DNA from 4 places in the Streptomyces sp. NPDC001406 genome. Region 4 is predicted to be linked to each of the others. Evidence: riboswitches for the same ligand, from Rfam matches in the RefSeq annotation. Region 4 holds a riboswitch; each other region holds the start of a gene.

Region 1 (5,582 bases), on a different contig from region 4:
CGCAGGCCCGACATGTTTACGGCATGTTGCGAAGTCCTCACACGGTCCGGACGGTCCCCGCCGCCGGGAAAGCGCAATCGGTGCGCGGATGTCGCGCGCTCGGTGTGCAGCGCAGTGATCGCCCGTGCGCGCTCGCCGTCGCCGCGCGCCACCGCGTCCACGATGGCGCCGTGCTCCGTCCAGGACTCCACCGGGTTGGCGGGCGCCTCCACCGTGTACATCCAAGCGATCTTGTGCCGCAGCTGGGTCAGCATCGAGGTCAGGGCGTGACTGCCGGAGGCCTGCGCGAGCGTCTCGTGGAACCAGCCGCCCAGGGAGCGCAGATCCTCGCTGTTGCCCCGCCTGGCCCGCTCCTGGCCCAGCCTCACCAGGCCGCGCAGCACCTTGAGATGGGCCTCGGTGCGCCGCTGCGCGGCCCGGGACGCGCCGAGCGGCTCCAGCAGCATGCGCATCTCCAGCAGGTCGGCGGCCTCCTGCTCGGTCGGTTCGGCGACGCACGCGCCCGCGTGCCGCCGGGTCACCACGAAGCCCTCGGCCTCCAGGGTGCGCAGCGCCTCGCGGACGGGGACGCGCGAGACGCCGTAGCGGCGCGCGAGGAGTTCCTCGGTGAGCCGGCCGCCGCGCTCGTAGACACCGGCGACGATGTCGTCCCTGATCGCCGTGCATACCGAGCTCGCCGGAATACGCATGACCGACCTCCGCTTTAATCCCCGTGAAACGTCGCCGATTGACGTGTGTTCCGTGACTCTATTGCAATCAACGGGAATTTCCGATGGCGAGCCGGAATCCATGGATATTTTTTGGACAGCGGGGCGGCCGAAACGGCGAAAGCCCCGGCTCGGGGAGCCGGGGCTTCGGGAAGCGGTGCGCGGTGCCGTCAGACGTTCACGCCGTGCTTGCGGAGGTAGGCGACGGGGTCGACGTCCGAGCCGTACTCCGGGGTCGTCCGGGCCTCGAAGTGGAGGTGCGGCCCGGTGACGTTGCCGGTCGCGCCGGAGAGGCCTATCTGCTGGCCGGGGAGGACCTTCTGGCCCACGGAGACGCCGATGGACGACAGATGGCCGTACTGGGTGTACATGCCGTCCGCCATCCGGATCACGATCTGGTTGCCGTACGACCCGCCCCAGCCGGTCGACACGACCGTGCCGGAGCCCACCGCGTGCACGGTGGTGCCGCTGGAGGCGTGGAAGTCGATGCCGGTGTGGGAGCCGGAGGACCACAGGGATCCGCCGGTCTTGTAGCCGGTGGAGACATACGAGTTCGCGATCGGGGCCACGAACGCGTTGAGCCGCTTGCGCTCGGCCTCGCGGGCGGCGCGCGCCTTGGCCTCGCGCTCCTTCTCCGCCAGGGCGACGGCCTTCTTGCGCGCGGCCTCCTCGGCCGCCTTCTGCTCGGCGGCCTGCTCCTGGGCCGCGGCCTGGGCATCGATCTGCTCGGCGACCGAGTCGCCCATGGTGATGACCGGCGTGAGACCGGTGTCTGCGGGGGCGGGCTCGGCGGCGAGGGCCGGAGAGGCCGCGAGGGTGCCGACGGCACCGGTGGTGGCGAGGGCCGCGACGCCCGCCGCGCGGGCGGTGGTGCGGCGCATCCGGCCGGGACGGCGGTGCTTCCCGGTGGCGCTGGTGAACGCCATGTAGTGGCTGGTCCTTTCCTTCCCTCTCGCCTACCGGGTTAGCTGACGGGTTCGGAGCAGGAAGGTCTCCTACGGACCCCCTCGCGGCACGCGCGGGTGTCCGATTCACCCCAGGGACTGCGTGGGTCCCCGGCTCCCCTGGCTCGCGCCGTACGGGGACTCGGCGATGACTGTCCGGTGCCGCGGGTGCGGCGCACTGCCCGACGAACAGCCTGGACGACGCTATGCGGGCGGTCTTTCGATCCCCAAACCGAAGCCGGATTTTGTAGCGCATCCCACAGGGCAGACAGGCAACCTCCGCCCCAATTCGGACATCTTGGAGAAACGTTCGTGGGTCCTGACGGCCCGTCGGCCGACAGGACCCACGCGCGCGTGCCTCTACTCGGCCGGGACGACGGTGACTTCGCCGATGCCGAGAGCCTCGACCGGCTCCTTGATCTGGGCGGCGTCACCCACCAGGACCGTCACCAGACGGTCCACCGGGAAGGCGTTGACCACCGCGGCGGTGGCCTCCACGGTGCCGGTGGCGGCGAGCTGCCGGTACAGCGTCGCCTGGTAGTCGTCCGGCAGAAACTGCTCGACCTGGTCGGCCAGCGTGCTCGCCACGGCCGCCGCTGTCTCGTACTTCAGCGGCGCGACCCCCACGAGGTTCTGCACGGCGACGTCGCGCTCGGCGTCGGTGAGGCCCTCCCCGGCGAGCTTGCGCAGCACCGCCCACAGGTCCTGCAGCGCGGGACCGGTGTTCGGCGTGTCCACGGAGCCGCTGATGGCGAGCAGCGAGGCGCCCGTGCCGTCCGGGGCGGACCTGAGGACCTGCCCGAACGAGCGCACACCGTAGGTGTAGCCCTTCTCCTCGCGCAGGACGCGGTCCAGGCGGGAGGTGAGGGTGCCGCCGAGGCAGTACGTGCCGAGCACCTGGGCGGCCCACACGCGGTCGTGCCGGTCCGCGCCGACCCGGCCGATGAGCAACTGCGTCTGGACGGCTCCGGGGCGGTCCACGATGACGACCCGGCCGGTGTCGTCGGCGGTCACCGGCGGCACGGGCCGCGGCTGCGCCGAGGAGCCGTTCCACTCGCCCAGGGTCTCGCCGAGCAGCGCGTCCAGGTCGATGCCGGTGAGGTCGCCGACGACCACGGCGGTGGCCGTGGCGGGCCGCACGTGCCGGTCGTAGAAGCCGCGGACGGCCGCCGCGTCGATCTTCTCGACCGTCTCCTCGGTGCCCTGGCGCGGGCGCGACATGCGCGCGGTCGCCGGGAACAGCTCCTTCGAGAGCTCCTTGGCGGCACGACGGGAGGGGTTCGCCAGCTCGTGCGGGATCTCGTCGAGACGGTTGCGCACCAGCCGGTCCACCTCGCTCTCGTCGAACGCGGGTGCCCTGAGGGCGTCGGCGAGCAGGCCGAGGGCCTTGCCGAGGCGGGAGGCGGGGACCTCCAGGCTCAGCCGGACGCCCGGATGGTCGGCGTGCGCGTCCAGGGTCGCGCCGCAGCGCTCCAGCTCGGCGGCGAACTCCTCGGCGGAGTGTTTGTCGGTGCCTTCGGAGAAGGCCCGCGCCATGATCGTGGCGACACCGTCGAAACCGGCCGGCTCGGCGTCCAGCGGCGCGTCCAGGAGCACCTCGACGGCGACGACCTGCTGGCCGGGGCGGTGGCAGCGCAGAACGGTCAGGCCGTTCTCCAGCGTGCCGCGCTCGGGGGCCGGGAAGGCCCACGGCTTCGCCTCGCCCGCACGGGGCTGGGGGTGGAACTCCATCGCGGCGAGCTCGGTCACTTGGCCGCCTCCTCGTCCTCGTTCTGGTCGGCGGTGGACGCCTCCACGGTGGCTTCCGACTCCGGGTCCTCGGGGAAGTCCTCGTCCTGGGTGTGCTCCGCGGACTCGGCGGAGAGCGGCTCGTAGACGAGCACCGCGCGGTTGTCCGGGCGCAGACGGGCCTTGGCCACCTCCTGGACCTCCTCCGGCGTCACCTCCAGGACGCGCTGGACGGCGGTCAGGGCGAGCTGCGGGTCGCCGAACAGGACCGCGAACCGGCACAGTTCGTCGGCGCGGCCGGCGACCGTGCCGAGCCGGTCCAGCCACTCGCGCTCCAACTGGGCCTGGGCGCGCTCCATTTCCTCGGGGGTGGGGCCCTCCTGAGCGAAGCGGGCGAGTTCCTCGTCGATTGCGGTCTCGATGACCGGCACCTCGACGTCGCCGGAGGTCTTCACGTCCAGCCAGCCCAGGGAGGGCGCCCCGGCCAGCCGCAGCAGGCCGAACCCGGCCGCGACGGCCGTACGGTCGCGGCGCACGAGCCGGTTGTACAGGCGGGAGGACTCGCCGCCGCCCAGGACGGTGAGCGCCAGGTCGGCGGCGTCGGACGCGCGCGTGCCGTCCTGCGGGAGCCGGTAGGCGGCCATCAGCGCGCGGGCCGGGACCTCCTCCACGACGACCTCGCGCAGCTGCTCGCCGATGACCTCCGGCAGCGAGCCGTCGCGGGGCTCGGGCTTGCCGTCGTGGGAGGGGACCGAGCCGAAGTACTTCTCGATCCAGGCCAGGGTCTGCTGCGGGTCGATGTCGCCGACCACGGAGAGCACGGCGTTGTTGGGCGCGTAGTACGTCCGGAAGAACCGGCGCGCGTCCTCCAGCGTGGCCGCGTCCAGGTCGGCCATCGAGCCGATCGGCGTGTGGTGGTACGGGTGGCCCTCCGGGTAGGCGAGGGCGGTCAGCTTCTCGAAGGCGGTGCCGTACGGAACGTTGTCGTAGCGCTGCCGGCGCTCGTTCTTGACGACGTCCCGCTGGTTCTCCATGGACTCGTCGTCGAGGGCGGCCAGCAGCGAGCCCATGCGGTCGGCCTCCAGCCAGAGGGCGAGCTCCAGCTGGTGGGCGGGCATGGTCTCGAAGTAGTTGGTGCGCTCGAAGCTGGTGGTGCCGTTGAGCGAGCCGCCGGCGCCCTGCACCAGCTCGAAGTGACCGTTGCCCTTCACCTGCGCGGAGCCCTGGAACATCAGATGCTCGAAAAGGTGAGCCAGGCCGGTACGGCCCTTGACTTCGTGGCGGGAGCCGACGTCGTACCAGAGGCACACCGCCGCGACCGGGGTCAGGTGGTCCTCGGAGAGCACCACGCGCAGACCGTTGGCCAGGCGGTGCTCGGTCGCTGCCAGGCCCCCGGAGCCTGCCTCGGCCTTGGTCGTGTGACCCATGGGCATGTACGTCCCTTCGATCGCGGAAGCGGTCGTGCAACCGCTGTGTTCCTGCCGGTCCTGCCACTGTATGCAAGCGGCCGGAGCCTCGGTGAAGTTCCCGCCGGACGTACGCCCACAGCGGATCGCGTAGCCTGCCGGAGTCGTGCCGCGGGGCGGCTCCTCCGGCGCCGCGCGCCACCGGGAAGGGCCGCCTGCACCGGGTCCTGGCCCGGCTTGTCAGTACCGCGGTCCACAATGGTCCGATCAGACCCGTTCACGCTTCAGAAAGAGTGAGCCGAAGGGGTGCGTCGACACCGACGTGAGCCACCCGTAGGCGAGCGACCAGAAAAGAGGAGCCGGCAGCGATGGCCCGCCGCAGCACGAAGACCCCGCCGCCCGACGACTCGTACGAGGAGAAGATCCTCGACATCGACGTCGTGGACGAGATGCAGGGCTCCTACCTCGAATACGCGTATTCGGTCATCTACTCGCGTGCCCTGCCGGACGCCCGTGACGGCCTCAAGCCGGTGCACCGCCGGATCGTCTACCAGATGAACGAGATGGGCCTGCGCCCCGACCGCGGCTATGTGAAGTGCGCGCGTGTCGTCGGCGACGTGATGGGCAAGCTCCACCCGCACGGCGACGCGTCGATCTACGACGCCCTGGTGCGCATGGCCCAGCCGTTCTCCATGCGCGTCCCGCTGGTCGACGGGCACGGCAACTTCGGCTCGCTGGGCAACGACGACCCGCCGGCCGCCATGCGGTACACCGAGTGCCGGATGGCCGAGGCCACG
Region 2 (5,582 bases), on a different contig from region 4:
TATGTCCTGCCCGAGTTCACCGAGCGCACCAGCACGGGTCACCGCACGCTGGATCCGTACTCCAAGCTGCTGGAGGAGCGGATCGTCTTCCTGGGCACGCCGATCGACGACACATCGGCGAACGACGTGATGGCGCAGTTCATGCATCTCGAACACGACAACCCGGACCGGGACATCTCGCTGTACGTGAACTCGCCCGGCGGCTCGTTCAGCGCCATGGCGGCGATCTACGACACGATGCGGTACGTCGGCTGCGACGTGGAGACGATCTGCCTGGGGCAGGCCGGCTCGTCCGCCGCGGTGCTGCTCGCCGCCGGGACACCGGGCAAGCGGTTCGCGCTGCCCGGCGCGCGTGTGCTGATCCGGCAGCCCTCGCTGCCCGAGCCCGTGCAGGGCCAACCGAGTGACCTCGTCATCCAGGCCGAGGAGTTGGCCCGGACCCGGGACCTCCTCGAAGGAATGCTCGTTCGGCACACAGGACGCGGCCCCGAGCAGGTCCACGAGGACCTGGAGCGGGATCTGATCCTGGACGCGCCGGGCGCGCTGGAATACGGGCTGGTGGACGGGATCATCCCCAGCCGCAAGGCCTCCCGCACCGCTCGGGACGCGGGGTGAGCCGGCGGATGCTGCCTCCGGAGTTGCCGCCACTGCCCGCCCTGACGCGGGCCGAGGGTGAGTTGATCGACCGTTACCTCGATGTGGTCGACCTGCTCGGCCGGATCAATCCGGCCCAGCACTCGGACACCTACCGCGGACTGCGGGCCGCCCAGGCGCTCGTCCGTGCGGCGGCGGAGTTGCGCGACGCGCTGACCCTCATGCACCAGCGCGGCGAGGCGGAGTTGCACGCGGCCACGTTGGCGCGCGCACTGCGGGTGCTGGACGGCGAGCGCCGGACCGCGAGGGTCACCGTCCCACCCCCCGCCGCCGATTGACGCACTGCCGTCCGCACCGGAGTTGAAACGACCCAAAAGACGTACCGCTGTTCGGAGTAGTCGCGGGTCCATTTCCGAGGCCGTGGAGGTTGCGCAACACGCTTGCCCGGAGGGGACGGTGAGGTGCTTCCGCGCTGGTCCGGGGGTACCTGACCCCCTCGACCATGACTCGAACACAGCGATGTCCACCCGAACGGGTGAGTGGTGAGTAACACCACAAATCCCCGATTCCATTGGGATTTTCGGACACCTGTGAGTGAAGATCCCTGTCTGACGACAAGCCCCCGCCACAGCGGCGGGGCGGTCCGGGCGGACGCCGAGTCCTGCCGCCGCCCGGATGACCGGTCGACAGGAGTGGATCGGCAGGAGTGGAGGACCCAAGCAAGACGGGTCGCCGGAACGGATGTTCGTTCGTCTGTTTGTTCGTTCCGAGCAGCCCTTGGGGTGAAGCCGCGGCAACGCGGCCGGGCAACTTCGCCAGCCCGAATCCGACAGGTCATCCTTCACAGGCGGCTGACGAAGGGTTGCGCATGACTGCGCTCAATCGTGTCCCGTCGCTCATGGCCCGGGCCGGTACGGCCTCGGCCCTCACCATCGCCGCCGTGGGCGGCTCGATCGTGGTTCCGGGTGTCGCCGCCGACGCGTCGGCCGCGACGATGGCGACGAAGGCACTCCAGGTCGCGGCTTCCAAGAAGGGGGCCCCCTACAAGTGGGGCGCCACCGGGCCGCGGAGGTTCGACTGCTCCGGGCTGACGCTGTACTCGTACAAGAAGGCGGGCAAGACCCTGCCCCGTACGGCCGCCCAGCAGTACAACAAGACCCACCACATCTCGGCCAAGAACCGCAAGGCCGGTGACCTCGTCTTCTTCCACTCGGGCTCCAGCGTGTACCACGTGGGGATCTACGCCGGGAAGGGGAAGATCTGGCACGCCCCGAAGACCGGGGACGTGGTGAAGCTGCAGAGGATCTGGACGAGGAGCGTCTGGTACGGCCGGGTCAGCTGACCCGCCCGAGGGGGTGGCGGGCCTTGTCGCACCGGCACCCCCTCGGGTCCGCTCCGGCCTGACCCGGTGTCACGCCAGGAGCGGTTCGAGGAGCAGGGCGGCACCGAGAACCGTCAGCGCCACACCGGTCGCCGACCGGAGGGCCATGGCGGCCCGCGGCCGGCGCAGCCATCGGCCGAGCCGGTCCACCAGCAGCGCCACCGTGGGGAACCACACCAGGGTCAGCCCGATCACGATCAGCGCGAGCAGCAGGGTCCTGGGCAGCGCGGCACTGCCCGCCGGTACGAACTGGGGCAGCAGGCTGAGAAAGGTCAGCGAGGCCTTGGGGTTGAGGGCGTTGGTCATGAACCCCTGACGCAGCGGGTTCGCGGCCGAGGGCGTGCCACTGTCCGTGTCGCCGCCTTGCGGCTGCCGCAGCGACCACAGCGTCCGCCCGCCCAGATACAGCACATACGCCCCGCCGAGCAGTTGCAGAGCGCGGAACAGCGGGGGCACGGCGACCAGGACCGTGGCGACCCCCGCGGCCACCAGAGCCGTGTGGACGAGCAGCCCGCCCGCGATGCCGAGCGCACAGGCGATGCCCGCCCGGCGGGAGACCAGTGCGTTGCGTACGACGACGGTGAAGTCGGCGCCGGGCATGGCGACCATGCCGGCGGCGATCCCGGTGAAGGCGATGAGCTGTCCGTCCATGGCTGCCAGCCTGCCGTGGACAGGCCTTCAGCAGGTATTTCGGATATCCTGGGTAAGCCTTAAGCGTTCCTTTGGGCTCGCATTCTTCGGACATCCCTCTGGGCAGGCAACCGGTATGTACGACCCCACCCGACTCGCCGCCCTCGTCGCGGTCGCGGAGGCGGGGTCCATCACGCGTGCCGCCGAACGGCTCGGCTACACACCTCCCGCCCTCTCCCAGCAGCTGGCCAAGCTGGAGCGGGAGGCGGGGACGGCGCTGCTGGTCCGGCACCACCGCGGGGCGCGGCTGACGGACGCGGGCGAGCTGCTGGTGGCCCGGGCCCGCCGGGTGCTGGACGAGTTGGAGCGGGCCCGGCACGAACTGGCCCGGCTGGCCGGTCTGTCGGGCGGCACACTCCGGCTCGGTACGTTTCCGACGGCCGGGATCCATCTGCTGCCGCCGGTGCTGAGCGCGTTCCGCCGGGCGCATCCGGATGTGGAGCTGTCGGTGGCGGACTACGATCCGCCGGCCGGCGTGGCGGCGGTGGCGGCCGGGGCGGTGGACCTGGCGCTGACGCATGCGTATCACCCGGCGGAGCCGGTTCCGGTGCCGTCCTCGGTGGGTCTGGAGCCGGTGCTGGTGGAGGAGTTGGTCCTGGTGACCGCCCCGGGGCATGCCCTGAGCAGTGACTCCTCCCGGCTGCCGCTGTCGGGGCTTGCGGGGCAGCCGCTGGTCAGCATGGCTCCGCAACTGCCTGCCCGGCAGGGCGTGGAGGCGCTCCTGGCGCAGGCGGGGGCCACGCCGTCCGTGCTCGTGCCGACCCCCGGCTACGCCGTGGTGTGCGCGCTGGTGAGTGCCGGGCTCGGCGTGGCCGTCGTACCGGAGATGGTGGCGCGGACGGCGGTCACTCCGGTCGGGGTGCGCCCGCTGGGGGCGGGAGAACTGCGTCGTACGATCTCGGTCGCGTACCGGGCCGAGGAGGTGGCTCCGGCCGCCGACGCCTTCCGGGCCCTGCTGCGCGGGGCGTTCGGGCGTGCGCATCGGATTCCGGGGGCCTGAGTGTTACGGCTCCTGCTGTCCGGCCGCCGTGACCGGCTGGGCGGGTACCGTCCAGGGAAGTTCGATCGAGACGGTCTTGCCGCCCTCGCGGGTGGGCCGGACCCGTAGCTTGCCGCCGCATTCGGCGGTGAGCCAGCGGATGATCACCATGCCGCGGCCGTTGTCCTGCTGGACGGCGGCGGGGAGTCTCTTCGGGAAGCGTGGATGGCTGTCGGTGACGCCGATACGCAGGTGTTCGTCACGATCGAGCACGAGGTCCACCGTGAAGGTGGGTGACTGACCGAAGGTGTGCTGTACGGCGTTGGTGGCGAGTTCGGAGACGATGAGCCGGACCGTGTCGGCCACTTCCGTGTCCGGTGGCAGACCCCATTCCGCGAGAGTGGCCAGCACATAGGAACGGGCCGCGGCGACCGAGGCGGGATCGCTCGGCAGAGTGACGGATGCTTCCAGATGGTCTGCCATGACGACGTCGTCCCTTTCCCACGGGACCGCAGTCCGGCACGGAGCCGGATGGTTCGAGTACGGTCCCGGACTGGTGCTTCGTCGTCAGACTGCCATTGCGGCACGTGTCACGGGGGCGATCCACCAAGATATGCATATATCTGTCGCTCGAAGCGGTGAACTCTGCGACGGCAGACCGTATTTGGGCGGCTCGAAGGGAGTAGGGAGTAGCCCATGCAGAACGGTCCCGCGGTGCGCCGCCGGAAACTGGGCGCCGAACTGCGCGCACTGCGCACCGGGGCGAGCCTCACGAGCGGTGAGGCGGCCCGGCTGGTGGGCTGGCACCAGTCGAAGGTGAGCCGCATCGAGACGGGCGCCAGTGGGGTGAAACCGGCCGATGTGCGGTTACTCCTGGACGCGTACGGCGTGGTGGACGGTCAACTGCGCGAGCTGCTGATGGTGTTGGCCGGCTCGGACGACGTCGGCGGCCGGCACCACTGGTGGCACGCGTACCGCGGGGTGCTGCCGCCCGCCTACCGGGACTTCATCAGCCTGGAGTCGCAGGCGCGCGGGATGCGCACGCTGGAGACGTCGGTGGTCCCGGGGCTGCTGCAGACGCCGGAGTACGCCCGCGCGGTGACCCGGGCGGCCGTGAGCGGCTTCGACGACGCCGAGGAGCGGCTGGACGCGCTGGTCAAGGTGCGGCTGGCCCGGCAGGACGTGCTGCGGTCACAGCCGCCGCTGGAGCTGCGTGCCGTCCTGGACGAGGCGGTGCTGCGGCGGGAGGTGGGCGGCCCGGACGTCATGGCGCGGCAGCTGGAACGGCTGGTGGAGGCGGCGCGCCTGCCCCAAGTGAGGCTTCAGGTCCTGCCGTTCGCCGCCGGAGCGCACATCGGCATCACCGGCCCTTTCGTTATCTTCTCATTTCCGAGCACATCTGATCTGGATGTGGTTGTTCTCGACCACTTGACGAGTAGCCTCTATCTCGAACGGAAAGAAGACCTCCAGGCCTACTCCGAGGCCTTCAACACCCTTCGGATGCACGCCCTTTCGCCCGAGGAATCGTTGGATTACATCGCCGGGATAGCTGACGGCGCGTAAGGAGGCACCATGTCTGCACTGCCTCGGAACGTACCTTCCAGTACCGATCTGCACGACGTGCGATGGCTGCGCAGCAGCTACAGCACGGGAGCGAACAACTGCGTGGAGACGGCACGGCCGCGCTCCGGTCCGCTGACCGGACTGCTTGCCGTGCGCGACTCCAAGGCACCGGCCGGACCCGCGCTGCTCCTCTCCCCCGAGAGCTGGGCGGGGTTCCTGGCCGCGCTGCGCTGATCCCCGTACGACCCGATCCGGCCGATCGCTATTGATCGGTTCCGCCCAGGCGGCGCACGGCCGTGTCACGCCGACTCATGGTCGCGCCTCGCCGATCACACGTACAGCGCGTTCGATCTCGGCCTCGGAGAGGTCCGCGCG
Region 3 (5,582 bases), on a different contig from region 4:
GCCAGCAGGCGTAGTGCCAGCGGGCCTCGCCCAGGTCCCCGTGACGCTTCTCCAGCTCGTACTGGCTCTCGGTGTTGTAGCCGATGGCCACATAGGGGTGGCGCTCGTCGTAGTCGATGCGCCAGATACGGAAGGAGAGGGCGTAGATCTCGGGCCTCAACTCCTCGGGGAAGCGCGCGAGAACGGCGGGCGCCGCCTTGCGCAGATACCTCCGGAAGACTTCCCGCCGGTCCGTCACCACATCCGCCCCCGTTTCCTCAGCTCCCTCGGCGCAATGACAGCAACCTAACGCGCACCACTGACGATGGCGGGTGGCGGCATCTCCGCGCGGACCGCGTGGGGTTGAGAACAACGGCTGGGACGGGGGTGAGTCGCAGCGGCATGTTGTCCGTATTCTCTGATCATGGCCGCTCCCCCCGCTTATTCACTCGTCGCCACCGACCTGGACGGAACGCTGCTCCGCGGCGACGACACCCTCTCCGACCGCTCCCGCGCGGCCCTCGCGCGGACGGTGGAGGCCGGTGCGCAGCATCTCGTGGTGACGGGGCGCCCGGCGCCGAGAGTGCGGCCGCTGCTCGACGAACTCGGCAGCAGGGGGCTCGCGGTGTGCGGACAGGGCGCGCAGTTGTACGACGCCGGCGCGGACCGTCTGCTGTGGTCGGTCACCCTGGACCGGGAGTTGGCCGAGACCGCGCTCGGCAAGATCGAGGCCGAGGTGGGTCAGGTGTACGTGGCCGTCGACCAGGACGGGGTGGACGGGCTCACGCTCATCGAGCCGGGGTATCTGATGCCGCACCCGACCCTGCCCGCCGTACGGGTCCCGCGGCGCGACGATCTGTGGTGCGAACCCATCAGCAAGGTCCTGCTCCGCCATCACGCCCTGTCCGACGACGAGTTGGCGGCGATCGCCCGTGACGTCGTGGGTTCGCTGGCGACGGTCACCATGTCCGGGCCGGGGACCGTCGAGCTCCAGCCGTGCGGTATCACGAAGGCGACCGGACTGGCGCTGGCCGCCGAACACCTGGGGCTGAGTGCCCGGCAGGCCATCGCCTTCGGGGACATGCCCAACGACATCCCGATGTTCGACTGGGCCGCCCGTGGTGTGGCGATGGCCAACGCCCATCCCGAACTCAAGGCGGTGGCCGACGAGATCACCTTGTCGAACGAGGACGATGGCATCGCCGTCGTCCTCGAAAGACTCTTTGCCTAGCTCTCCCGTTGCGGGGGAGGGAGAGGGAGATCCGTCAGCACGCGCCCCGTGGCGTCCGTCAGTACGCGCCGAAGACGTTGTCCATCGAGCCGTACCGCGCGGCCGCGTAGTTGCAGGCGGCGGTGATGTTCGCGACCGGGTCGTAGATGTCGAACGACGTTCCGACCACGTGGTACGCGTTGAACGTCGGGTCGATGACCTGGAGCAGGCCCTTGGACGGGATGCCCTTGGCCGCGTTGGAGTCCCACAGGTTGATGGCCCGCGGGTTGCCCGACGACTCACGCATGATGTTGCGGTAGATGCCGTTGTACGTGCCCGGAATGTGCCTTTCCTTCATGATGGCGAGGGACTCGCGGATCCAGCCGTCGAGGTTGTTCGGGTAGCCGGCCAGGGTCGTTTCGGCCGCGGCGGGCGTGGTGGCGGGGGCGGCCGAGGCCGTGGTCGCGCCGATGAGCGGGAGGGCGAGCACCGCGGCGCCGGTGCCGGCGACGGCGAGCTTGCGGACGAGGCGGGTGGTGCGGCGGGGCTGAGCGGCAGCGGCCATGGGGGATTTCCTCTCCGTCGCCTGCGAGGTGAGCTGTCGGGTTCGGACGGGGAGGTGCCCGGCCGTGCCGCCCTGAGGCTGCGCGACTTCACCCCGAGCCGTTCCGTGCGACATGTGTCGTCCGGTCCGGCGGCCTACCTGGGTTCCCCCGCTCCTGCCTACGCGAAATGAGTTCGTCGATGGGTTACGTCCGGCGGCGGCAGGATTCGGCGTCCGCCTGACTGGCCGGAAGCTATGCGAGAGCACATGTCGGGAACAAGTACCTGATTCACAGAACGCACCAATTGACCTTGGGTTGAGGCGTATGGGGCACTTGATCCTTTGCGGTTGCACAGCCTCAACTGGCCGACAGGAAAAGGGCAAACGGGTGTTTGGCCGGATGTGGGGCGACATAAGGCGGCGTGACCCAACTCACGGAATAACATTCACGGCAAATCAGACATGCAGGTCACAGGGGGTTCGCGGGGGTCCGCGGGGCGCGCTTCTCCCACGTCCGGTCCGTGTGTATCGGGGACCGTGCGAGAACGGGGGCGCCCCGGAGCCGGTGCGTGACGCTCGTCACGTGGGGTGAGGGTCGGAGCGGCTCGCCGACCCGGCGGGCGGGGAAGGGTGCCGTAGGCCGTGGCCGGGGGGCGGGAGTCGAGGGCGTACGCGCGCGGGAGCGGCTGGTCCAGGGGGTCCGCCGGGGCGGAGGCACCGTCGGACGGGGTGCCGTCCCTGAGCCGGTGGTCCCACCGGCGCAGGGTCTCCTGGAGGAAGCCGATCGCCGGGCCGGCCGGCCGCGGTCGGGGTATTCGTGCGGTCAGGGGCCGACGATGCCGCGGACGCGGTCGCGCGGAAGGTGTTCGACCGGACGGAGGACCGTGTCGTGGTACGGGTCGTGCCGGCCGCCCACCGCGAGCACGGCGGCCCTGATCGTGTCGTACTCCTCGCGGGCCGAGGCGCTCCAGCCACATGCCCCGCCAGGCGTAGCCGTGGCCCGCTCACCAGGGTTCGTCCGGCAGGGGCCGCCATACGCGCGCGTACAGCCGTGTCCTGTCGGGCAGGGGGATGCGGATGTCGTCGTGCGTGGTCTCGTAGGGGGAGGACGTACGGATGTGTATGGGTGGTGCCCCGTGGCGCCGGCTGACCGGGTACATGCGGGTATATAGGGACAAGCAGTGTCACATCATGATGAGTCGATAAAAATCAATCCTTATCAACTGATCAAAAACATACCGGTCGTGATCCGATACCGCCTGGGCTGTAACGGTGGGCGCTATCGGTGATCGAAACCTGACCGGATACGCTGACTTGAGTGATGGCAGCGACCTATCGACAAACCGTGTAATCGCCAGCAGACACCAGCAGACAGGAGACCCCACGTGACCGTCGTCGGGCCGTTCGGGCTGAGCGTGCGGGACCAGGCTCTGGAAGCCGATGTCCAGGCCGGATTGGCGGCTGTCGAGGAAGGCTTGCTCGAAGCCACCAAGAGTGAGGTCCCGTTCATCACGGAGGCCGCCCAGCACCTGGTGAGGGCGGGCGGGAAGCGGTTCCGGCCGCTGCTCGTGATGCTCGCGGCCCAGTTCGGCGACCCGTACGCGCCGGGTGTCGTGCCCTCGGCCGTCGTCGTCGAGCTGACGCACCTCGCGACGCTGTACCACGACGACGTGATGGACGAGGCCGCGGTGCGCCGCGGTGTCGAGAGCGCGAACACCCGTTGGGGCAACTCGGTCGCCGTTCTCACGGGTGACTTCCTGTTCGCCCGTGCCTCGCAGATCCTCGCCGATCTCGGTCCCGAGGCGGTGCGGGTCCAGGCCCTCGCGTTCGAGCGGCTGGTCACCGGGCAGATCCTGGAGACCGCGGGGCCCTCGGACGGCCGGGACCCGGTCGAGCACTACCTGGACGTGCTGGGCGGCAAGACGGGCTCGCTGGTGGCGGTGTCCTGCCGGTTCGGGGCGATGATGTCGGGGGCCGACGAGACGGTCGTCGACGTGCTCACCCAGTACGGCGAGCGGCTCGGTGTCGCCTTCCAGCTGGCGGACGACGTGCTCGACATCGCGTCCGACTCGCACGAGTCCGGCAAGACGCCGGGCACCGATCTGCGCGAGGGCATCCCGACCCTTCCGGTGCTGCGGCTGCGCGAGCGGGCGCAGCGGCTGGGGCTGGCCGAGGACATCGCGCTGTGCGAGCTCCTCGACTCCGACCTGACCGACGACGCGCGCCACGCCGAGGCGCTGGCCGCCCTCCGTGGCCATCCGGCGCTGGAGCAGGCCCGGCGCGACACCGTGCGCTACGCGGAGGACGCGCGGGCGGCGCTGGCCCCGCTGCCGGAGTGCGACGCCAAGGCCGCCCTGCTCGAACTGTGCGACGCGGTGGTGCACCGGGCCGGGTAGTTCCCGTCGAGCGGTGTGACGCACGTCGCATTTATGGACTGAGTCTAATCTAAGATCCCTTCCGTACCCATGCCCAGAAGCTGACGCAGGGGGCGTCAGCCGCATACGGGGAGAAAACCGAATCATGGGTATGAACGGAACGTTCATCGCGCGCCGCAAGGGCCTCGTCGCCACCGCCGTCGCGATCGCCGCGTCCGCCGGTGTCGCCGCCGCGGCGATCCCGGCCGCCGCCGGCGAGAGCCGCACCGGCAAGGAAACGACCATCCTCGCCGCAAGCCTCCGGGGCGCCAACGAGGTGCCGGTCGAGGGCGGCCCCGCCGTGGGGGACAAGGACGGCGCGGCGCTGGAGTTCATCGAGGTCAAGGGGGACAAGGTGTCCGTCGCCGTGGCCTGGCGCGGCACCGGCAGGCCCACCGATCTCCACATCCACCAGGGCGCCAAGGGCACCAACGGCGGCGTCAGGATCAACTTCGGGAAGCTGCTCGGCAAGGCTCCCCAGGGGCGGCACAGCCTCACCGGCACCGTCACGGTGAACGACCCCGCCCTGCTCAAGCAGCTCACCGAGGACCCCGGTTCCTTCTACGCCAATCTCCATACCGCAAAGTTCCCGGGCGGAGCCGTCCGCGGACAGCTCCACAAGGTCACCACCACCACCGACTTCCGGCACGTTCTCGGCAGCTTCCAGGCCTCCGTCGTCAAGGGGAAGCAGATCTACGAGTGCAAGGCGGCCGAGGGCGGCGGATACGCCTTCGGGCAGCGTGACGTCAGTGCCCGGCTCGGCGGCCACATCCGTCACTCCTTCGTGAAGCCCAACTCCGGCACACCGCAGTGGACCGCGCCGGACGGGAGCGCCGTCACGGGCGCCCTGATCGCCAAGACGCCCAACGGCGACGGCAACATCCCCGAGCTGGACCTCAAGGCCACCAGGTCCGGCAAGCACCACGGGCTGCTCGCCGGCACCGGTGAGATCCTGCGGCTGAACACGGTCGGCGGGCTCGCCCCGGCCGGCTCCTGCACCCCGGGCAGGATCGTCGGTGTGCCCTACCAGGCGGACTACGTGTTCGTGCGCACGCACTGAGCCGCGGGCGGCGTCTCCCACGCGGCCGACCCCTACGGGTCGGGGGAGGCGCCGCCTCCGTGTGTCATACCCCAGTCGTACACGGAGTTGAGCCCGCGGGCTGACGCTTCCGCACGGCCGATTTGGTCAACTGGAAACCACGGAAATCACCACTCCTCACCGATTCGGGTGAGAATGGCGGCTCAGGGTGGGACAGAGTGCGAGGACAGCCGCCGCCGACGACGGAGGTAAGGCACACATGGCACCGTACGAATCCGACGGCACCACGGGCGCGACGCAGGTCGACGACCTGCGCTCGGGACGTCGCAAGGCCGCCCGGTACGTCGTACCGGTCGCGGTGGTGGGGGTGGCGGCGGCGACCATCGGGCTGGTCCC
Region 4 (5,582 bases):
GCGCCTCGGACCACGGCGAGCACCTCACCGAGAACGAGGCCGCCGCGATGGCCTTCATCCTGCTGTTCGCCGGGTTCGAGACGACCGTCAACCTCATCGGCAACGGCACCTACGCCCTGCTCACCCATCCCGACCAGCGGCACCGTCTGCAGGCGTCCCTCGCCCGCCGGGAACGGGACCTCCTGGAGACCGGTGTCGAGGAACTCCTGCGCTACGACGGCCCGGTCGAACTGGCCACCTGGCGGTTCGCCACCGAGCCGCTCACCATCGGCGGGCAGGACATCGCACCCGGCGACCCCGTCCTGGTGGTGCTCGCCGCCGCCGACCGGGACCCGGAGCGGTTCGCCGACCCGGACGTCCTCGACCTCGGCCGACGTGACAACCAACACCTTGGATACGGCCACGGCATCCACTACTGCCTGGGTGCCCCGCTCGCCCGGCTGGAGGGCCAGACCGCGCTCGCCACCCTCCTCACCCGCCTCCCGGACCTCCGACTCGCGGTGGATCCGGCCGATTTGCGGTGGCGTGGCGGGCTCATCATGCGTGGATTGCGCACTTTGCCCGTGGAGTTCACGCCCGTCCGGTAAGTGAGGGAAGCGCGGCCTGTCGTGCCCCAAACCTGATGAATGCTCAACTCTGTGATCTTCACGTGATCTACGCGGCATTAACTTGTGACAAGTGATCGTCAGTGGATACGTTCACTAGGCAGCGCGGTACGTCGGCTTTCTGTGCCGCGCCGGTCATCGCTGTCGCACGAAAGGCTTCCGCATGCTCTCCGGGAACGGTCGTCACCGTCGCCCCCGTCAGGCTCCGGCCCTCCTCGTCGCGGCCGGAGTGACCGGCTCCGCCATCGCCATCCCGCTCCTCGGGGCCGCGAGCGCCAACGCGGCCGACGGCACCACTTGGGACAAGGTGGCCGAGTGTGAGAGCGGTGGCTCCTGGAGCGCCGACTCCGGCAACGGGTACTACGGCGGTCTGCAGATGTCGCAGGACGACTGGGACAAGTACGGCGGCCTCGCGTACGCCTCCAGCCCGGACGAGGCCAGCCGTTCGCAGCAGATAGCCGTCGCGGAGAAGATTCTCGCCGACCAGGGCACCAAGCCCTGGGCCACCTGTGCCCTGCTCTCCGGGCTCACCGCGAGCTCCGGGTCGGTCGATGTCGACACCGGTGTCTCGGCATCCGATTCACCCGGTTCCTCTGATTCTTCAGACTCCTCTGATTCGTCCGACTCATCCGATTCGCACTCGGAGTCGGACTCCTCGGGGAAGGCTTCCCCCTCGGCGAACGCCGACAAGGAGAACGGGGCGAAGGGCAAGGGTGAGGGTAAGAGCGAGGGCAAGGGTGAAGATTCCGCCCAGTCGGACAAGTCGGAATCCGAAGGCTCGGGCAACTCGCAGGGGAGCGGTGGCGCGCCCACGGAAGTTCCCAAAACGGATGACTCTGACAACTCGTGGCAAAGCGGGGGATCTTGGAGTCTGGTCGACACCGGCGCGATCGGGGGCGGCCGTCATCGCGGGGGCAATGCGGACGAAAGCGCAGCAAGCGGGCAGGGCTCGGCCTCGGCGGGTCGTCACGCCTCGCGCACCTACACGGTTCGCGACGGCGACACTCTCGCGTCCATCGCCGACTCCCTCGACGTCGACGGCGGATGGCGTGCGCTCTATGCCGCCAACAAGGCCGCAATCGGCACCGACCCGAACGACATCACCCCCGGTCAGACCCTGGACGTCGCTACCGAAACCGGTGAAAAGTAGCGGGAGTTGACGTCCCGCTTTCACGCCTAATGTCCGGTTTGGTGAAAGTGTGGGATGAGTCTCAGAAGCCCTGATCGTCTTTGGAATTCCCCGGATCGCGTGTCTACGGTCGAGTCCGCTCGTCACCACGAGCCCCGGCTGTCGCAACGCCGAGTCCTGCCAGCGGCCGCACGGGAACAGTCGTCGCGTCACGCGCCGTAGGCAGGAGCGGGGGACCCAAGGTAAGTGCCGCGCCGGACAGTTGAGCCGGAGCGGCTAGGGGTGGAGCCACGCCTCCCAGCGGAGGTGTGGCCGGGCAACTCAACCGGCCCGAACCCGACAGCTCACCTCGCAGGCGTCGGTGAGGGGATCCATCCATGCTGTTTTCCGCCCAGGGCAAGCACCGTCGTCCCTCGAAGGCCAGGGTCACCCGTGCCATCGCGCTCGCCGGTGTCGCCGGCGCCGCCGTCGTCGCCCCGCTGATGGCCTCCGGCACCGCCTCGGCCGCCACCGCCTCCGAGTGGGACGCCGTCGCCAAGTGCGAGTCCGGCGGCAACTGGTCCATCAACACCGGCAACGGCTACTACGGCGGTCTGCAGTTCTCCGCCTCGACGTGGTCCGCCTACGGCGGCTCGAAGTACGCCGGCACCGCCGACAAGGCCACCAAGGCGCAGCAGATAGAGATCGCCGAGAAGGTCCTCGCCGCCCAGGGCAAGGGTGCCTGGCCGGTCTGCGGCACGGGCCTGTCCAGCGCCCCCTACAGCGGCGCCGCGGCGAGCACCGCCCCCCGGTCGACCGAGAAGCCGGCCGCCTCCCGCTCCGCCGAGCGCCCGGCCGCGGCCAAGACCGTCACCACCCCGACCGGCAAGAAGGTCAAGAAGGGCGACGGCGAGTACAAGGTCGTCAAGGGCGACACCCTCGGCTCGATCGCCCAGAAGCACAAGGTCAAGGGCGGCTGGCAGAAGCTGTTCAAGCTGAACAAGAACATCGTCCAGGACGCGGACCTCATCTACCCGGGCCAGCAGCTCCACCTGAAGTGATCCGCGGCCGGTAGCCCGGCTGCAAGAACCACAGCCGCCCCCCGTCCCCACGGTCTCCCCGCCCCGGTGCGTATTCCCCCGTACGCGCCGGGGCGGGGCTTGTTCATGGGGCGCTGTGTTCGAGCCGTTCTCCACCCCGCCTTTGTTTCGAGCCGGAACAATGGGTACGGTCGGACCCTGTCCACGGGACGGTCGGTCGGTGGCCGATGCCCCCGGGACGGTTAGGCTCTAGTCGCAAGGCACCCAGCCCCGCACTTCCAGCGTCACATCCATGAAGGAGATGCTCGTGCCGTCCATCGACGTCGTCGTAGCCCGGGAAATCCTGGACTCCCGAGGCAACCCCACGGTCGAGGTCGAGGTCGGCCTCGACGACGGCAGCACGGGTCGTGCCGCCGTTCCGTCCGGCGCCTCCACCGGCGCCTTCGAGGCCATCGAGCTCCGCGACGGCGACCCGAACCGCTACCTGGGCAAGGGCGTCGAGAAGGCCGTCCTCGCCGTGATCGAGCAGATCGGCCCGGAGCTGGTCGGCTACGACGCCACCGAGCAGCGCCTGATCGACCAGGCGATGTTCGACCTGGACGCCACCGACAACAAGGGCTCGCTCGGCGCCAACGCCATCCTCGGCGTCTCCCTCGCCGTCGCCCACGCCGCCTCCGAGGCCAGCGACCTCCCCCTCTTCCGCTACCTGGGCGGCCCGAACGCGCACCTGCTGCCGGTGCCGATGATGAACATCCTGAACGGCGGCTCGCACGCCGACTCCAACGTGGACATCCAGGAGTTCATGATCGCCCCGATCGGCGCGGAGTCCTTCTCCGAGGCGCTGCGCTGGGGCGCCGAGGTCTACCACACCCTGAAGAAGGTCCTGAAGAGCAAGGGCCTGGCCACCGGCCTGGGCGACGAGGGCGGCTTCGCCCCGAACCTCGGCTCCAACCGTGAGGCCCTCGACCTCATCCTGGAGGCCATCAAGCAGGCCGGGTACGTCCCCGGCGAGCAGATCGCGCTCGCGCTCGATGTCGCCGCGTCCGAGTTCTACAAGGACGGCAAGTACGAGTTCGAGGGCAAGTCCCGCTCGGCCGCCGAGATGACGGAGTACTACGAGGAGCTCGTGGCGGCCTACCCGCTCGTCTCCATCGAGGACCCGCTGTTCGAGGACGACTGGGCCGGCTGGAAGGTCCTGACCGACAAGCTCGGCGACAAGGTCCAGATCGTCGGCGACGACCTGTTCGTCACCAACCCGGAGCGCCTGGCCCGCGGCATCGAGGAGGGCACCGCCAACGCCCTGCTCGTGAAGGTGAACCAGATCGGTTCGCTGACCGAGACCCTGGACGCCGTCGAGATGGCCCAGCGCAACGGCTTCAAGTGCATGATGTCCCACCGCTCCGGCGAGACCGAGGACGTCACCATCGCCGACCTGGCCGTCGCCACCAACTGCGGCCAGATCAAGACCGGCGCCCCGGCCCGCTCCGAGCGCGTCGCCAAGTACAACCAGCTGCTGCGCATCGAGGAGATCCTCGACGACGCGGCGGTGTACGCCGGCCGCAGCGCCTTCCCGCGCTTCCGGGGCGGCGTGGAGATCTCCAAGGGCTGAGCCCGGTAAGGGCAAGGCTTAGCCAGTCGTACGTACGTCCCCGTACCCGGTCCCGTACCGTGTCCGGGGACGTACGCACGTATGAGGGAGGCGGGGACATGGCCGCGAAGGACCGGGACCGGTTCTCCACCGCGACCAGACTGCGACTGCTCGGCGAGCAGACGGCGGCCCGGGTCTACCGCTCCCAGACCAAGCGGCAGGCCCGCAGATCCCGGCTCACCGGCCGGGCCGCGCTGCTCGCCCTGGTGCTGTGCACGATGGTGGTGGCCCTGGCCTATCCGATGCGGCAGTACGTCTCCCAGCGCGCCGAGATCGCCAATCTGGAGCGGCAGCGGCAGCGGGCCCAGGAACGGGTCGAGCAACTGCGCGACCTCAAGGCGCGCTGGCAGGACGACTCCTTCGCCGAGCAGCAGATCCGCCGGCGGCTGCACTATGTGATGCCGGGGGAGACCGGTTACGTCGTGATCGACCCCGGTGCGGCCAAGCAGGCGCACGCTTATCTGGGGGCGGCCGACCGTCCCTGGTACGCCAACGTCTGGGACGGGGTCGACAAGTCCGACGCCTTCGACCAGTGAGCCGGCGGCGCACCGACGACGCCGGACAGTGAACCGACAGCCAGAGAAAGACAGCCTGAAGACAGTCATGGAAACGCCCCCGCCGCCCACTCCGCGCACCGAGCCCACCGACGCGGACGTCGAGGCCTTCAAGCAGCAGCTCGGGCGTCCGCCGCGCGGGCTGCGGGCGATCGCGCACCGGTGCCCCTGCGGTCAGCCGGACGTCGTGGAGACGGCTCCGCGCCTGCCCGACGGCACGCCCTTCCCCACGCTGTACTACCTGACGTGCCCGAAGGCCTCCTCCGCCATCGGCACCCTGGAGGCGAACGGCGTCATGAAGGAGATGACGGAGCGGCTACAGACGGACCCGGAGCTGGCCGCCGCCTACCGTGCCGCGCACGAGGACTACATCCGGCGCCGGGACGAGATCGAGGTGCTGACGGGCTTCCCGAGCGCCGGCGGCATGCCGGACCGGGTGAAGTGCCTGCACGTGCTGGTCGCCCACTCGCTGGCCGCCGGGCCGGGGGTGAACCCCCTCGGCGACGAGGCGCTCGCGATGCTGCCCGAGTGGTGGATGAAGGGGGCCTGTGTGACGGTCCCGAAGGAGGAGGACCAGTGACCCGGGTCGCCGCGATCGACTGCGGTACGAACTCCATCCGGCTGCTG

What was found. Region 4 has a riboswitch for cyclic di-AMP ahead of ACFY1J_RS25570 (transglycosylase family protein). Riboswitches for the same ligand answer to the same signal wherever they lie in the genome.
Region 1: another riboswitch for cyclic di-AMP. It lies ahead of ACFY1J_RS04640 (M23 family metallopeptidase); the one in region 4 lies ahead of ACFY1J_RS25570 (transglycosylase family protein).
Region 2: another riboswitch for cyclic di-AMP. It lies ahead of ACFY1J_RS31675 (C40 family peptidase); the one in region 4 lies ahead of ACFY1J_RS25570 (transglycosylase family protein).
Region 3: another riboswitch for cyclic di-AMP. It lies ahead of ACFY1J_RS37600 (transglycosylase SLT domain-containing protein); the one in region 4 lies ahead of ACFY1J_RS25570 (transglycosylase family protein).

The regions. Positions count from the first base shown of each region.
Region 1 is NZ_JBIAWG010000002.1:121,074-126,655, reverse strand. It holds gene ACFY1J_RS04645 (GntR family transcriptional regulator) at 1-689, opposite strand, end outside; gene ACFY1J_RS04640 (M23 family metallopeptidase) at 878-1,633, opposite strand; cyclic di-AMP (ydaO/yuaA leader) riboswitch at 1,646-1,809, opposite strand; gene ACFY1J_RS04635 (M16 family metallopeptidase) at 2,012-3,400, opposite strand; gene ACFY1J_RS04630 (M16 family metallopeptidase) at 3,397-4,812, opposite strand; gene ACFY1J_RS04625 (DNA topoisomerase (ATP-hydrolyzing) subunit A) at 5,154-5,582, shown strand, end outside.
Region 2 is NZ_JBIAWG010000014.1:119,827-125,408, forward strand. It holds gene ACFY1J_RS31665 (ATP-dependent Clp protease proteolytic subunit) at 1-615, shown strand, start outside; gene ACFY1J_RS31670 (hypothetical protein) at 624-932, shown strand; cyclic di-AMP (ydaO/yuaA leader) riboswitch at 1,237-1,459, shown strand; gene ACFY1J_RS31675 (C40 family peptidase) at 1,463-1,936, shown strand; gene ACFY1J_RS31680 (LysE family translocator) at 2,006-2,626, opposite strand; gene ACFY1J_RS31685 (LysR family transcriptional regulator) at 2,742-3,665, shown strand; gene ACFY1J_RS31690 (ATP-binding protein) at 3,669-4,127, opposite strand; gene ACFY1J_RS31695 (helix-turn-helix domain-containing protein) at 4,341-5,207, shown strand; gene ACFY1J_RS31700 (DUF397 domain-containing protein) at 5,217-5,441, shown strand; gene ACFY1J_RS31705 (8-amino-7-oxononanoate synthase) at 5,517-5,582, opposite strand, start outside.
Region 3 is NZ_JBIAWG010000019.1:177,972-183,553, forward strand. It holds gene ACFY1J_RS37590 (hypothetical protein) at 1-238, opposite strand, end outside; gene ACFY1J_RS37595 (HAD family hydrolase) at 404-1,210, shown strand; gene ACFY1J_RS37600 (transglycosylase SLT domain-containing protein) at 1,269-1,754, opposite strand; cyclic di-AMP (ydaO/yuaA leader) riboswitch at 1,760-1,943, opposite strand; gene ACFY1J_RS37605 (hypothetical protein) at 2,738-2,893, opposite strand; gene ACFY1J_RS37610 (polyprenyl synthetase family protein) at 3,119-4,129, shown strand; gene ACFY1J_RS37615 (CHRD domain-containing protein) at 4,254-5,207, shown strand; gene ACFY1J_RS37620 (outer membrane lipoprotein carrier protein LolA) at 5,446-5,582, shown strand, end outside.
Region 4 is NZ_JBIAWG010000010.1:329,856-335,437, forward strand. It holds gene ACFY1J_RS25560 (cytochrome P450) at 1-587, shown strand, start outside; gene ACFY1J_RS25565 (transglycosylase family protein) at 769-1,755, shown strand; cyclic di-AMP (ydaO/yuaA leader) riboswitch at 1,939-2,107, shown strand; gene ACFY1J_RS25570 (transglycosylase family protein) at 2,112-2,774, shown strand; gene eno (phosphopyruvate hydratase) at 3,055-4,362, shown strand; gene ACFY1J_RS25580 (septum formation initiator family protein) at 4,461-4,937, shown strand; gene ACFY1J_RS25585 (DUF501 domain-containing protein) at 5,005-5,535, shown strand; gene ACFY1J_RS25590 (exopolyphosphatase) at 5,532-5,582, shown strand, end outside.